One region of the Labrenzia sp. CP4 genome, then DNA from elsewhere that is predicted to be linked to it. Evidence: predicted binding sites of a transcription regulator. Region 1 holds the regulator's gene; each other region holds the start of a gene.
What was found. The regulator HrcA, encoded in region 1, represses chaperone genes, less so after heat shock. The targets are predictions, from matches to a motif close to GTTAGCACTCNCNNNNNGNGAGTGCTAAC.
Positions count from the first base shown of each region.

Region 2: the regulator HrcA is predicted to act here: its motif matches at 1,968-1,996, upstream of groES (co-chaperone GroES).
Region 3: the regulator HrcA is predicted to act here: its motif matches at 2,546-2,574, upstream of ACP90_RS13445 (M20 family peptidase).

Region 1 is NZ_CP011927.1:120,263-124,609, forward strand. It holds gene rdgB (RdgB/HAM1 family non-canonical purine NTP pyrophosphatase) at 1-85, opposite strand, end outside; gene rph (ribonuclease PH) at 97-810, opposite strand; gene hrcA (heat-inducible transcriptional repressor HrcA) at 982-2,055, shown strand; gene moeB (molybdopterin-synthase adenylyltransferase MoeB) at 2,152-2,955, shown strand; gene secB (protein-export chaperone SecB) at 3,096-3,596, opposite strand; gene ACP90_RS00570 (ActS/PrrB/RegB family redox-sensitive histidine kinase) at 3,795-4,347, shown strand, end outside.
Region 2 is NZ_CP011927.1:5,065,791-5,070,137, forward strand. It holds gene ACP90_RS23190 (sigma-54 dependent transcriptional regulator) at 1-1,070, shown strand, start outside; gene ACP90_RS23195 (hypothetical protein) at 1,252-1,818, shown strand; gene groES (co-chaperone GroES) at 2,097-2,384, shown strand; gene groL (chaperonin GroEL) at 2,439-4,079, shown strand; gene ACP90_RS23210 (isocitrate lyase/phosphoenolpyruvate mutase family protein) at 4,301-4,347, shown strand, end outside.
Region 3 is NZ_CP011927.1:2,875,547-2,879,893, forward strand. It holds gene ACP90_RS13440 (transporter) at 1-401, shown strand, start outside; gene ACP90_RS13445 (M20 family peptidase) at 858-2,384, opposite strand; gene ACP90_RS13450 (vitamin B12-dependent ribonucleotide reductase) at 2,946-4,347, opposite strand, start outside.

The DNA.
Region 1 (4,347 bases):
GAAGCAGTTCGTTGATCTCGCGGATCTTGCCCTTGTTGTGGCTTGCGACAACCAGTTTGCCCGGTTCCAACTTGCGATGGCTCATGGTTTGCGCCCTTAGAGAATGGCCATTTTCTGAAGATCGACCAGCTTGCCGATGCCCAGCTTGGCCAGGCCCATGAGCTTGCCGAATTCTTCTTCGGAGAACGGTGCACCTTCGGCCGTTCCCTGGATTTCGACGATGCCGCCGGACCCGGTCAGAACGAAGTTGGCGTCGGTTTCAGCTGTGCTGTCCTCGGCGTAGTCGAGGTCGAGCACCGGGGCACCTTCGTAGATGCCGCAGGAAATGGCAGCAATGTGATCCTTCAGGACCTCGCCGGAGACCATGTCACGGGCCTTCATCCACTCGATGCAGTCGCGCAGGGCAACCCAGGCACCGGTGATGGACGCAGTGCGGGTGCCGCCATCGGCCTGGATGACGTCGCAGTCCACCGTGATCTGGTTTTCGCCGAGGGCTTCCAGATTGACGACGGCGCGCAGCGACCGGCCGATGAGACGCTGGATTTCCTGCGTCCGGCCGGATTGCTTGCCGGCACTGGCTTCGCGGCGCATGCGGTCGCCCGTGGCGCGCGGCAGCATGCCGTATTCAGCCGTCACCCAGCCGCGGTTCTGTCCGCGTAACCAGGGCGGAACCCGCTCTTCCAGGCTGGCCGTGCACAAAACGTGGGTGTCGCCGAACTTGACGAGGCAGGACCCCTCGGCATGTTTGGAGACCCCGCGCTCCAGTGTGACCGCACGGAGTTCATCGGCTGCGCGTTTGGACGGACGCATGCATATCCCTTTCGACTTTCGTTCCGGAAAAACCGCCGTTTCTCCAGTGTATTCGTTGGGGCCTTGTAGACCCCAACTTCCTTCGCCGTAAAGGCCTTGCGTTGTGATACTTCACGCAAGCCCCCTTTTGCGCCTATATCTTTTTGATGAAAGCCCGGTCGACCCCGGTGAGTGGTCACATTCGGAGAACAAGCCTTGAGCCTCAGCGACCTCGACAAGAGATCCCGTGAAATCTTCCGTTCGATCGTGGAAACCTATCTGGAGACCGGCGAACCCGTCGGGTCCCGGAACGTTTCGCGCAAGCTCGGCATTTCGCTGTCCCCTGCCTCGATCCGCAACGTGATGTCTGATCTGGAACATATGGGCCTGCTGCATTCGCCGCATACCAGCGCAGGCCGGCTGCCGACCGAAATCGGGCTTCGGTTCTTCGTTGATGCCCTTCTGGAAGTGGGCGACCTGACCCAGGACGAGCGCCGGGCGATCGATGCCCAGGTGCGGGCGTCGCAAAAGGCGAATTCGGCCGAGCAGGTGCTGACGGAAGCCAGTCAGATGCTGTCCGGCCTGTCCATGGGCGCCGGCGTTGTCTTGACCCACAAGTCGGACATGCGGTTGAAACACATCGAATTCGTGCGCATCGAACCGCTGAAGGCCCTGGCGATCCTCGTCAGCGAAGACGGGTCCGTCGAGAACCGCGTTGTCGATCTGCCGGGCGACCTGCCGTCATCGGCTCTGGTGGAGGCAAGCAACTACCTCAATGCCCAGATCAAGGGCCGGACCCTGTCGGAAATCCGCTCCGAACTGGAAAAGGTCCGCGATGCGGACCAGGCCGAACTGGATCTCTTGAGCCAGAAGGTCATTGATGCGGGTCTTGCGGTCTGGGGCGGGGAAAGCGCCACCGATCCGGGCACGCTGATCGTGCGGGGCCGGTCCAATCTCCTGACCGATCTGGACGCCGTTGAGGATCTGGAGCGCATTCGCCTGCTGTTCGACGATCTTGAAAGCAAGAAGGATCTTATCCAGTTGCTGGGTCTTGCCGAACAGGGCGACGGGGTGCGCATTTTCATCGGCTCGGAGAACAACCTGTTCTCGCTGTCCGGATCCTCCCTGGTGGTGTCGCCCTACAGGGACAGCAACCAGCGCATCGTCGGTGTTCTCGGTGTCATCGGGCCGACCCGGCTGAATTATGCAAGGGTGATCCCGATGGTCGACTACACCGCCCGGCTGGTGAGCCGGATACTCGGATAAACCTGCCGGATACCGGATTTCCCGAGCGGGCACGGGCTTGACCTGCCGCCGCCGCCACCCCCATGTGTACCCGAGACCAGCCAGACAGGACCTGACATGCTTTCGCCCGCCGAACTGGAACGCTACGCCCGCCACATCGTGCTGCAGGAGATCGGCGGTGCCGGCCAGCAGAAGCTGAAAAATGCCCGCGTGCTGGTGATCGGTGCCGGCGGCCTCGGCGCGCCGGTGCTGCAATATCTGGCAGCCGCCGGTGTCGGCACGCTCGGCGTTGCCGACGACGACACGGTGTCTCTTTCCAACCTGCAGCGGCAGGTGATCCACGATACCGACCAGCTGGGCGAGCCCAAGGTTGCCAGTGCGTCAGAAGCGATTGCGCGGCTAAACCCCAATGTGAAGGTCGAGCCGCACCCCACCCGCCTTGCCGGCCACAATGCCATGCAGCTCGTTTCCCGGTACGACCTCGTGGTGGACGGGTCGGACAATTTCGACACCCGCTACCTGGTGTCCGATGCCTGTTTCTTTGCGCAAAAACCGCTGGTGACGGCCGCCGTTGGCCAGTTCGACGGCTCGTTGACCACCTTGAAGCCCTTTGAAACCGGCCCGGACGGCACGGCCAACCCGACCTACCGTTGCCTCTTCCCGCAAAAGCCGCGCGACGGCCTGCTGCCGACCTGCGCCCAGGCCGGCATTCTGGGTGCGCTGACGGGCATCATTGGCGCCATGCAGGCCATGGAAGTGCTGAAGGAGCTGACCGGAACGGGCGAGGGGCTGGTTGGACGGATGATCCTCTTCGACGCCAGAACCGTGCGCATGGAAACCATTCGCTACAAGCGTTCCGCGAAGAACCCACTCAACGGCGACACGCCGAAAACCTGGGCGGAGCTGCTGGAGGAGGCGTGACACGAGTTCGCCCTCCCGCAGGGAGTGAGAAACCTGCTGTTGGCCGCTTCCCTCAAGTCTGACCGGACAGTCTTTCGGGCAAACAAAAACCCGCCCCGGTTGCCCGGGACGGGTTCCGTGAAATTGTGGTCTGACTGACCTTAGTTCGGCTTCTGCTCGGTCGCCTGCTGGGCAGCGGCCTGCTGGGCCATGTTCTGGCGGTAGAGCTGAGCGAAATCGATCGGGTCGAGCATCAGCGGCGGGAAGCCGCCGTTACGGGTCGCTTCGGAAAGGATGTTGCGGGCGAACGGGAAGATCATGCGCGGGCACTCGATCATCACGAACGGATGCATGTGCTCTTTCGGCACGCCGGTGATCTTGAACAGGCCTGCGTAGACCAGCTCGACGTTGAACATCACCATGTCCGGGCGTTCTGCCTTGGCGGTCAGGGTCAGGACGACTTCAAACTGATCGTCACCGATCTGCTGGGCACCGACGTTGACGTTGATATCGAGCTTCGGCTGGTCGCCCTGTGCCAGGGAGCGCGGCGCATTCGGGTTTTCAAAAGACAGGTCCTTGATGTACTGGCCAAGGATGTGCATGCCCGGCGCTGCTGCGCTTTCCGCCTGCGGCTGAGCGCCGCCGTCATTGGTGTCGGTCATCATCTCATTCCGTTGCGCGGTGCTGATCTGAAATGAAGAGCTATTAAATCCCTCCGGCTGGCCGCCGGCCCGCGTGATCCGGACAGCCGTGTTAGCGGGTGGCTACCACTTACGCCTTGTCGGCACAAGAGCCCCGGCCTTGCCAGCCGCCGGAATCCGCTTCAAAAGAGGGAAGTTGCCGTTCTCCAAGAAGTCCAGATGCACGAACAACCGACATCCAATATCACCCTGCCGCACCGGCGCCTGAAACTCGACACGCTGGTGCGCCTGCGCTGGCTTGCCGTGGGCGGCCAGTCCGCAGCGCTCCTGGTCGTGCATGTCGGTCTGGGCTATCCGACGCCGGCCGGACCTGCCTTTGCCATGGTGGCCCTGTCCGCCTGGCTCAACATCTTCCTGAAGATCCGCTGGCCCTCGGCCATGCGCCTGTCGGAACGCGCCGCAGCCCTGCAGCTTGCCTATGATATCCTGCAGATGAGCGGGCTTCTGTTCCTGACCGGCGGTCTGGGCAATCCATTCGCGTTCCTGCTGATGGCACCGGTGATGGTGTCCGCGACGGGCCTGTCGGCCCGTTACACGGTGATCCTCGGTATTCTGGCCACGGTTTGCGCCAGCCTGGTTGCGGTTTTCCACCTGCCTCTGCCATGGCCGGTGGGCGACGACTTCTCGCTTCCGATCGTCTATTCCGTCGGCATCTGGACCGCGCTGGTCTCCACGCTCGGGTTCATGGCGATCTATGCGTTCCGTGTGGCCG
Region 2 (4,347 bases), 1.0 Mb from region 1:
CGCAGAGTGTCCAGCCTGTCGTTTCAATGCCGGAGCTTTCAGCACCTCCGCTTCGCGCCGCACACATCAGGACCGAAAGCTCCGGAACGAACCGCCTGGTGGGCACCTCCGCCCAGATGCGCGACATCCACGACCAGATCGGTCGCATGGCGCCGTCGCAGGCTCCGGTCTTCATTACCGGAGAGTCCGGAACGGGCAAGGAACTGTGCGCCGCTGCGGTTCACGAATTATCCGAGCGCCGGTCCAACCGTTTCGTCACCTTGAACTGCGCGGCCATTCCGCGAGACCTCATTGAGAGCGAGATCTTCGGATATGTGCGCGGCGCCTTTACCGGAGCTGCAGACAACCGTGCGGGCGCGGCCGAACAGGCCGATGGCGGCACGCTGTTCCTGGACGAGATCGGCGAGATGGACCTTCTCCTGCAGAGCAAGCTGTTGCGCTTCCTGCAGACGGGGACGTTCCAGCGCCTCGGCGACACACATACCCGCAAGGTGGACGCGCGCATCATCTGCGCCACAAACCGGAACCCGGTTCAGGAAATATCCGCCGGCCGCTTCCGCGAAGACCTTTACTACCGGCTGCACGTGCTGCCGATCCACATGCCGCCTCTCAGAGAGCGCCGCGACGATATCCTGCCGCTCGCCGAAACCTTCCTTGAACGCTATTCGGCGGAAGAACGGCGCGGTTTCAGAGGATTTGATGCGGACGCGGAAGCGCGGATCATTTCCTATCCCTGGCCGGGCAACGTTCGCCAGCTTGAGAACACCATCCGGCAGATCGTTGTCATGAATGACGGTGCCGCTGTCACCTACGACATGCTGCCGCTGATCATTCGCGACCAGAGCAGCCGGCCGGGCACCTTGATCGACCTGTCCCGCGAGCGATCGCGCGTGGCGCCGCCAAGCCGGCCGTTCGGAACCATCGAGCCACTTTGGGCCCAGGAGCGGCGCATCATCGAAGACGCTCTTGATGCCTTTGACGGCAACATCGCCATGGCGGCAGCAGCCCTTGAGATCAGCCCTTCCACTATCTACCGAAAGCGTCAGTCCTGGACAGCCCGCAGCATGTAAATGCCCGGACCGGCGACACGTTAACCGCAATCGGGTTTTCTACTTTCGCGGATAACGAGTAGAGTACAGCTAAATCCGGCGTTTACCGCGCCGCACACATTGCCTTGTTTAATCGGACAAGTCGGTTTATATCGGCAAAATCGCTGAAAACGACAAGATTTAAAGGCGTGCGGGGATATAGATGATGCTGGTGGGAAAATGTGCTTTTCGGCAGACGCTGTCTGCTGTTCTGATTGCAACCGGACTGTCTGCTGGACAGCTGTCCGCGCAGGCCCAATCCCCCGCCAGCCCTCCTGAAGCTTTCCAGAACGCACTTGCCGCCTATGACCAGGCATGGACTGCCGCCGGTCTTTCGTTCACGGCCGCAACCTTCGCTTCCAGCCCGAGCACCGGATATGGCGAGTATACGCCGCGCGCTGACGCGACGTTTGCCGATGGTGAAGCGCTGTCTGTCTACGCGGAACCAGTCGGTTACGGCTTTCAGGAAACCGAAGACGGTTATGCCTATGAGCTGACCGCGGACTACAGACTGCTGACCAAATCCGGCCAGGTTCTGGCCGAACAGGAGAACTTCGCGACCTTTTCCGGCAGCGGCCGGTCCAAGCAGCGTGAACTTTCCGCGGCCCTCACGTTTCAGTTCAGCGGCCTGCCGGCCGGCGATTACCAGCTGGAAACGAGCTTCACCGACGAAATTGGCGGCAAAACGAGCGCCTTTACACTGCCTTTCAGCGTTTCCGGCGCGAATTGAGCCGGGCTCGCTGACGCAGTAGCAGCGACGCCATAATTCCGCCTCCCCGGTCTGTTGACTACCCCATAGGCGCAACGCGACCGATTGCGATTAAATTCTCGTCACAAAGCATTGACAAGCTGAGCACAGCTACATAAATCCATGGCGCTGTTAGCACTCGCTGTTAAGGAGTGCTAATTGGTGACGGGAGGCAATTTCCTTCCGTGCAACGCAACCCAATGTTCATGTCTCGCGCGCTGCCTATTGCGTGGGGCGCGCTCATGAGAGGAAACAGTGTTATGGCATTTCGTCCACTGCACGACCGTGTCGTCGTTCGCCGCGTAGATTCTGAAGCAAAGACTGCTGGCGGCATCATCATTCCGGACACCGCTAAGGAAAAGCCGCAGGAAGGCGAAATCATCGCCATCGGCACCGGCGCCCGCAAGGACAACGGCGAGATCGTTCCGCTCGACGTCAAGGCTGGTGACCGCGTTCTGTTCGGCAAGTGGTCCGGCACCGAAGTCAAGATCGACGGTGAAGACCTCCTGATCATGAAGGAATCCGACATCATGGGCGTGATCGCGTAACCAGCCGCGAACCGCTTCTGATTTCAACCTGTTCCAAAAGAGTGAGACGATCACATGTCTGCTAAAGAAGTAAAATTCTCCTCCGACGCACGTGAGCGCATGCTGCGTGGTGTCGACACCCTCGCAAACGCCGTCAAGGTGACCCTCGGCCCGAAAGGCCGTAACGTCGTTCTCGACAAGGCTTTCGGCGCACCGCGCATCACCAAGGACGGTGTGTCTGTTGCCAAGGAAATCGAACTGGAAGACAAGTTCGAAAACATGGGCGCCCAGATGGTGCGCGAAGTGGCTTCCAAGACCAACGACATCGCTGGCGACGGCACCACCACCGCGACCGTTCTGGCTCAGGCCATCGTCAAGGAAGGCGCCAAGGCTGTTGCAGCCGGCATGAACCCGATGGACCTGAAGCGCGGCGTTGATCTTGCTGCTGCTGAAGCCGTCAAGGCTCTGACCGCTGCCTCCAAGACCATCACCACCTCTGGTGAAGTTGCACAGGTCGGCACGATCTCCGCTAACGGCGACGAGCAGGTCGGCAAGGACATTGCCGAAGCCATGCAGAAAGTCGGCAACGAAGGCGTGATCACCGTCGAGGAAGCAAAGTCCCTCGAAACCGAACTCGAAGTCGTTGAAGGCATGCAGTTCGACCGCGGCTACCTGTCTCCTTACTTCGTCACCAATGCTGACAAGATGATGGCTGACCTGGAAAAGCCGTACATCCTGCTGCACGAGAAGAAGCTTTCCAACCTGCAGGCCATGCTGCCGATCCTGGAAGCTGTTGTTCAGTCTTCCCGTCCGCTGCTGATCATTGCTGAAGACGTTGAAGGCGAAGCACTTGCTACCCTCGTCGTCAACAAGCTGCGTGGCGGCCTGAAGATTGCTGCTGTCAAGGCTCCGGGCTTCGGCGACCGCCGCAAGGCCATGCTGGAAGACATCGCGATCCTGACCGGCGGCACCGTTATCTCCGAAGATCTCGGCATCAAGCTGGAAAACGTGACCCTCGACATGCTCGGCACCGCCGAGAAGGTGTCCATCACCAAGGAAAACACCACCATCGTTGACGGTGCTGGCTCCAAGGACGACATCAACGGCCGCGTTTCCCAGATCAAGGCTCAGATCGAAGAAACCACTTCCGATTACGACCGTGAGAAGCTCCAGGAGCGTCTTGCAAAGCTCGCAGGCGGCGTTGCCGTTATCCGCGTTGGCGGTGCGACCGAAATCGAAGTGAAAGAGAAAAAAGACCGCGTCGACGACGCTCTGAACGCAACCCGCGCTGCCGTTGAAGAAGGCATCGTCCCGGGTGGCGGTACCGCTCTGCTGCGCGCCAAGAAGGCAGTTGAAGGCCTGGCCTCCGACAACGCCGACATCGCAGCTGGTATCAAGATCGTCCTGCGCGCTCTGGAAGCTCCGATCCGTCAGATCGCTGAAAACGCTGGTGTCGAAGGCTCCATCGTTGTTGGCAAGATCCAGGAAAACGACGATCCGTCCTTCGGCTTCAACGCTCAGACCGAACAGTTCGTCAACATGATCGAAGCTGGCATCATCGACCCGACCAAGGTTGTTCGTACTGCTCTGCAGGACGCAGCTTCCGTCGCTGGTCTGCTGATCACCACCGAAGCCATGGTTGCTGAACTGCCGAAGAAAGACGCTCCGGCAATGCCGGGCGGCGACATGGGCGGCATGGGCGGCATGGGCTTCTAAGAAGCCCAAAGCTCACAAGCTTTGCAGAAAGGGCGGTCTTCGGACCGCCCTTTTTTCTTGGCCGCCCATCATCTCACGCTTGTACTGCAAGGCAGCCCAGGGCTGGCATGGGTTTCCAGAAAACTGAACAGCAACTCAACCAACGGAAGCGCTTGCCCTTCTTGCTACCTCTGTGTTTTCATATCGGTACAAGATAGCCCTGCTCTTCGCGCATCCTTCAAATGTCCAGCCCAGCCAATGTCTTTCGAGAACTGCACGAGACCGGGTG
Region 3 (4,347 bases), 2.8 Mb from region 1:
TCAACGGTGGCGTAACCTGGTTCGATCCCAAAAGCGGCTGGGAGGTTTCCGGTGTTGCCGGTTTCACTTTCAACGGCGAAAACCCGGCCACGAACTACACCACCGGAACGGAATTTCACTTCGAAGGGGCGCTCACCAAAACCTTTTCACCCCAGTTCTCGGCGGGGCTGGTCGGCTATTACTACGACCAGATTACAGCCGACAGCGGATCCGGCGCCAGGCTCGGCGATTTCGAGGGACGCGTTGCCGCATTTGGCGGCACGGCGGGCTACAATTTCCAGCTCGGCCAGACACCGGTCTCGACACGCGTGAAGGTTTACCGGGAGTTCGCTGCGGAAAATCGTCTGGAAGGGACGTCGGCCTATCTCACCCTGACGATCCCGCTAAGCATGAAACACTAGCGCTGACTGGGCAAATTTTTATCTTGTTCAGCAGGCCATGAAGACCTCAAGTCACATGTACATGTGGCCTTTTTCAAGACAGGCGAGCGGCGCAAAACCAGATCCGTCTTTGCAGAGGGATAACTTCAGGATTGCGCAGTCGATTTCCAAAAGAAGCCAGAGCTTTCAAAGATCTATCCAAACCAACTTCTACAGAGGCCGAGGAACATCTATTGGTTGTTTCTGGTTTCGGTCGTAAAAAGCGTTTGAACGCAAGTCGCCCGACGCGTTGCCGAAAGCAATTTTGCTAGGCAATCCTTCAGCTCGAAGACGAACGCCCCGGTCAAAAAGGCGGTATTGAGATCGGTATTTGCCCCTTGTGTTCGCCCGCTGGATGCCCGCGTTTCCGAAAAGGCTTATTTGGTACTATCTTTACCGTTGTCCCTGCAGTTCTGCCAAACAATGCTGGGCCCGATTTCACAGGTCGTCCAGATTGTCCATCATCTGGTAGAAGAAGCCGATGGTCTTGCCGTATTCATCGACCCTGATGCGCTCATTGACGCCATGGAAACCTTCAAATTCCTTCGTGTTTTCAAGCTGGATGCCGGTGATGGTAAAAACGTCCGGAGCGAACGGCCGGGCCTGGAAGTGTTTTGAATCCGAGCCGCCGATCACGAAGAACGGCGCCACGACGAGATCATTGCCCCAGATCTGGCGAATGGTCTTTTCCAGTGCCTTGTAGCCGGGGCCTTCGGGGTCAGCCATGGCGGTTGCAGGTGTCGAGGCGGAGATGTCCCGAATGGTTATGCGGTCGTCGCCGATGGCATCCTTTACGTGCTGGATGATGACCTCGGGCGTGTCGCCGGGCATGGGGCGAAAATTCACGACTGCCGTCGCTGAAGGTGGCAGAACGTTATCCTTGATGCCGGCATTGAACATGCTGACGGCGATTGTCGTATGCATCATGGCCCGGGTGACCTGATCGCCGGCCATGACCTCGACAAACTGCTTTTCGAGATCGGTCATTTCGCCGTCCTTGCCGAAGGCAACGGCTGCATAAAGCGGCTGATAGGCTTCATCCAGTTCAGGCCCGAGGTAACGATACTGATGACGCAGCGCAGGATGAATGCGGTAGGGAAACTGCGCGGCTTCCAGCTTGGTGATCGCCTTTGCGAGAATGCCGATATTCGATTCCTCGGGCGGCTGCGATGAATGACCTCCGACCCCATGCATCGCCAGTTCAAGGCTGACGTAGCCCTTTTGCGCTATGCCGATCAGCGCCGTATTGTCTGGAAGTCCGGGGAACAGACCGGGCACCAGCGGAGCTGACTCATCCATGACGAAGGCAAATCGCTTGATGCCGCGTTTTTCCAGGGTCTCCGCAATAAATCTGGCCCCTTCCGGGCCGCCGACTTCCTCATCCTGGCCAAAGACGAAATAAATCGTCCGTTCCGGCTGCCAGCCTTCCTTGATCTTCATTTCAGCGGCTTCAAGAATGCCGTGAATCTGGTTCTTGTCGTCAAGGACACCACGTCCCCAGATGTATCCGTCTGCAACTGCCCCGGAGAAAGGATCTTGTTCCCACTGATCTCGCGAGTCCGCCGGCACTGGCACCACATCCTGATGGGCGTAGAAGAGGGCTGGCTCCAGATCCGGGTTCTTGCCTTGCCAGGTGTAAAGCAGGCTGTAGGGACGCGGATCACCGAGGATTTCTCGTTTCAAGACCTTGTGTACCTCCGGATAGGCCTCGACAAGGAACGCGTGATAGTCCTCAAACGCCTTGGTGTCGAAGTCGTCCCGGTCCTGGTTCGAGATCGTCGGAAACTGCACGGCCTTGGATAGTCGCTCCACCGCGCCATCGAGGTCGACGTCGATGGAAATCTGCTCGACGCCTTTCATTTGCTTGGAAGAGAAATCCTGCGGCTCTTCCGCCAAGGCAGTTGCGCCGAAGGCAATGGACGCCACGAGTGAAAAGCCGGCCGCATATCTGGTGGGGCACTTCATGTTGGTCTCCTGGCGTGCTCGTTCGACAAGAACCGATCCTGGTTGATCGTGTTCTTGTAAATCTTGCCTTCCTTCATGATCAGGATGAGATTTTCATCGGATCTGCGATCAGGCCAATTATTGTTCTCGACCGTCTCCCGGTTAGCGAGAAGTTGCATTCATTTTGCACCCATTTTTCGGGCTTGGTAATTAATCTTGATCAATCAGGTGGTCTGTTTTGCAAATTTGCCAAAAAGCGACGATGGGGAAGCACTACTCGAACCTGCGATCGTCACCCTGGAAACCGGCTCTTTTTGCGGGATTCTCTTTGGCTACTCGCTCATGGTCTGTCAGCGGCCCTTCGAATGCCGATGGTATCGAGAACCGTGGCATGGAATGGCGGAAACCGGTGCTGACAAAAAGAAAACCCGCCCGATCGTTTCCGATGGGCGGGTTCTTTCGTCTGGGCGCCGGGAGCCGCGCTGTGGCCAGTGGGAACCAGCCTGGGCGAACTCCCGGCTAAGCTTTGTGTGCGATCGAATTCAGACTTCCGGCCGGTGCCGGCCAGAAGTCTGTTGATCGTCAGCTGCAGCCGCTGGTGGAGCCGCAGGTGTCGCACTTCAGGCAGGTGCCGTTGCGCACCATGGTGAAGTTGCCGCATTCCGAGCAGCTCTCGCCTTCGTAACCCTTCATTCGGGCCTGGGCGATCTGCTGAGCCGCGGTTTTCACCTGTGGGGCAGGGGCCGAGGTCACTTCGACAGCGGCAGCTGCTTCCGAGCCGCGGGCGAAAGCCGTTGCGACGGCGGAGGTCTGGGCGGCGATTGTTGTGCCCAGTTCCACTTTCACCGCTTCGGTGATCTCGCCGGAAGGCTCGTTGCCGGCGACGAGACGGAACCGCTCGGTCTGGCCGCGGACGAGGCCGTGGGAAACCACACCGCCTGAGCTGCCCTTGTCCATGGTCTTGACCGCGCCAGCGCTGACCGGGCCGCTGAAGGCTTCCGGCGGGACGTGGGCAAGGTCGTGACGACCGAGGTAGGATACTGCCAGTTCGCGGAACACGTAGTCGAGGATCGACGTGGCGTTCTTGATCGCATCGTTGCCCTGGACCATGCCGGCCGGTTCGAACTTGGTGAAGGTGAACGCGTCGACATATTCCTCGAGCGGCACACCGTATTGCAGACCAAGCGAAACCGAGATCGCGAAGTTGTTGATGAATGCCCGGAGAGCCGAACCTTCCTTGTTCATGTCGAGGAAGATTTCGCCAAGGCGGCCATCGTCATATTCGCCGGTGCGCAGGAAGATGGTGTGACCACCGATCTTTGCCTTCTGGGTATAGCCCTTGCGGCGGGTCGGCAGTTTTTCCTGTTCGCGGACAACGCGTTCGACGATCCGCTCGACGATGCGTTCGGCAACCACTTCGGCCTTTGCAGCCATCGGCTTGGCGGCCAGAGCCTCGAGGGCCTCGTCCTCGTCTTCGTCCTCATCGGCCAGTAGCTGGGCGTTGAGCGGCTGGGACAGTTTGGAACCGTCGCGGTAAAGGGCATTCGCCTTGAGCGCGAGTTTCCAGGACAGCATGTAGGCTTCCTTGCAGTCCTCCACCGTCGCATCGTTCGGCATGTTGATCGTCTTGGAGATCGCGCCGGAGATGAACGGCTGGGCCGCTGCCATCATGCGGATGTGGCTTTCCACCGACAGAAAGCGTTTGCCGATACGGCCGCACGGGTTGGCGCAGTCGAAGACCGGATAATGCTCTTCCTTCAGGAACGGTGCCCCTTCCAGGGTCATCGCACCACACACGTGGGTGTTGGCGGCTTCGATGTCAGCCTTGGAGTAGCCGAGGAAGGTCAGGAGATCGAATTCCGGATCTTCCAGCTGCTCGTCGGTAACGCCGAGGGCCTTCATCTGCTCGTCGCCGAGGGTCCAGCGGTTGAAGACGAACTTGATGTCAAAGGCCGACTTCATGCCGTCTTTCAGCTTGGTCAGG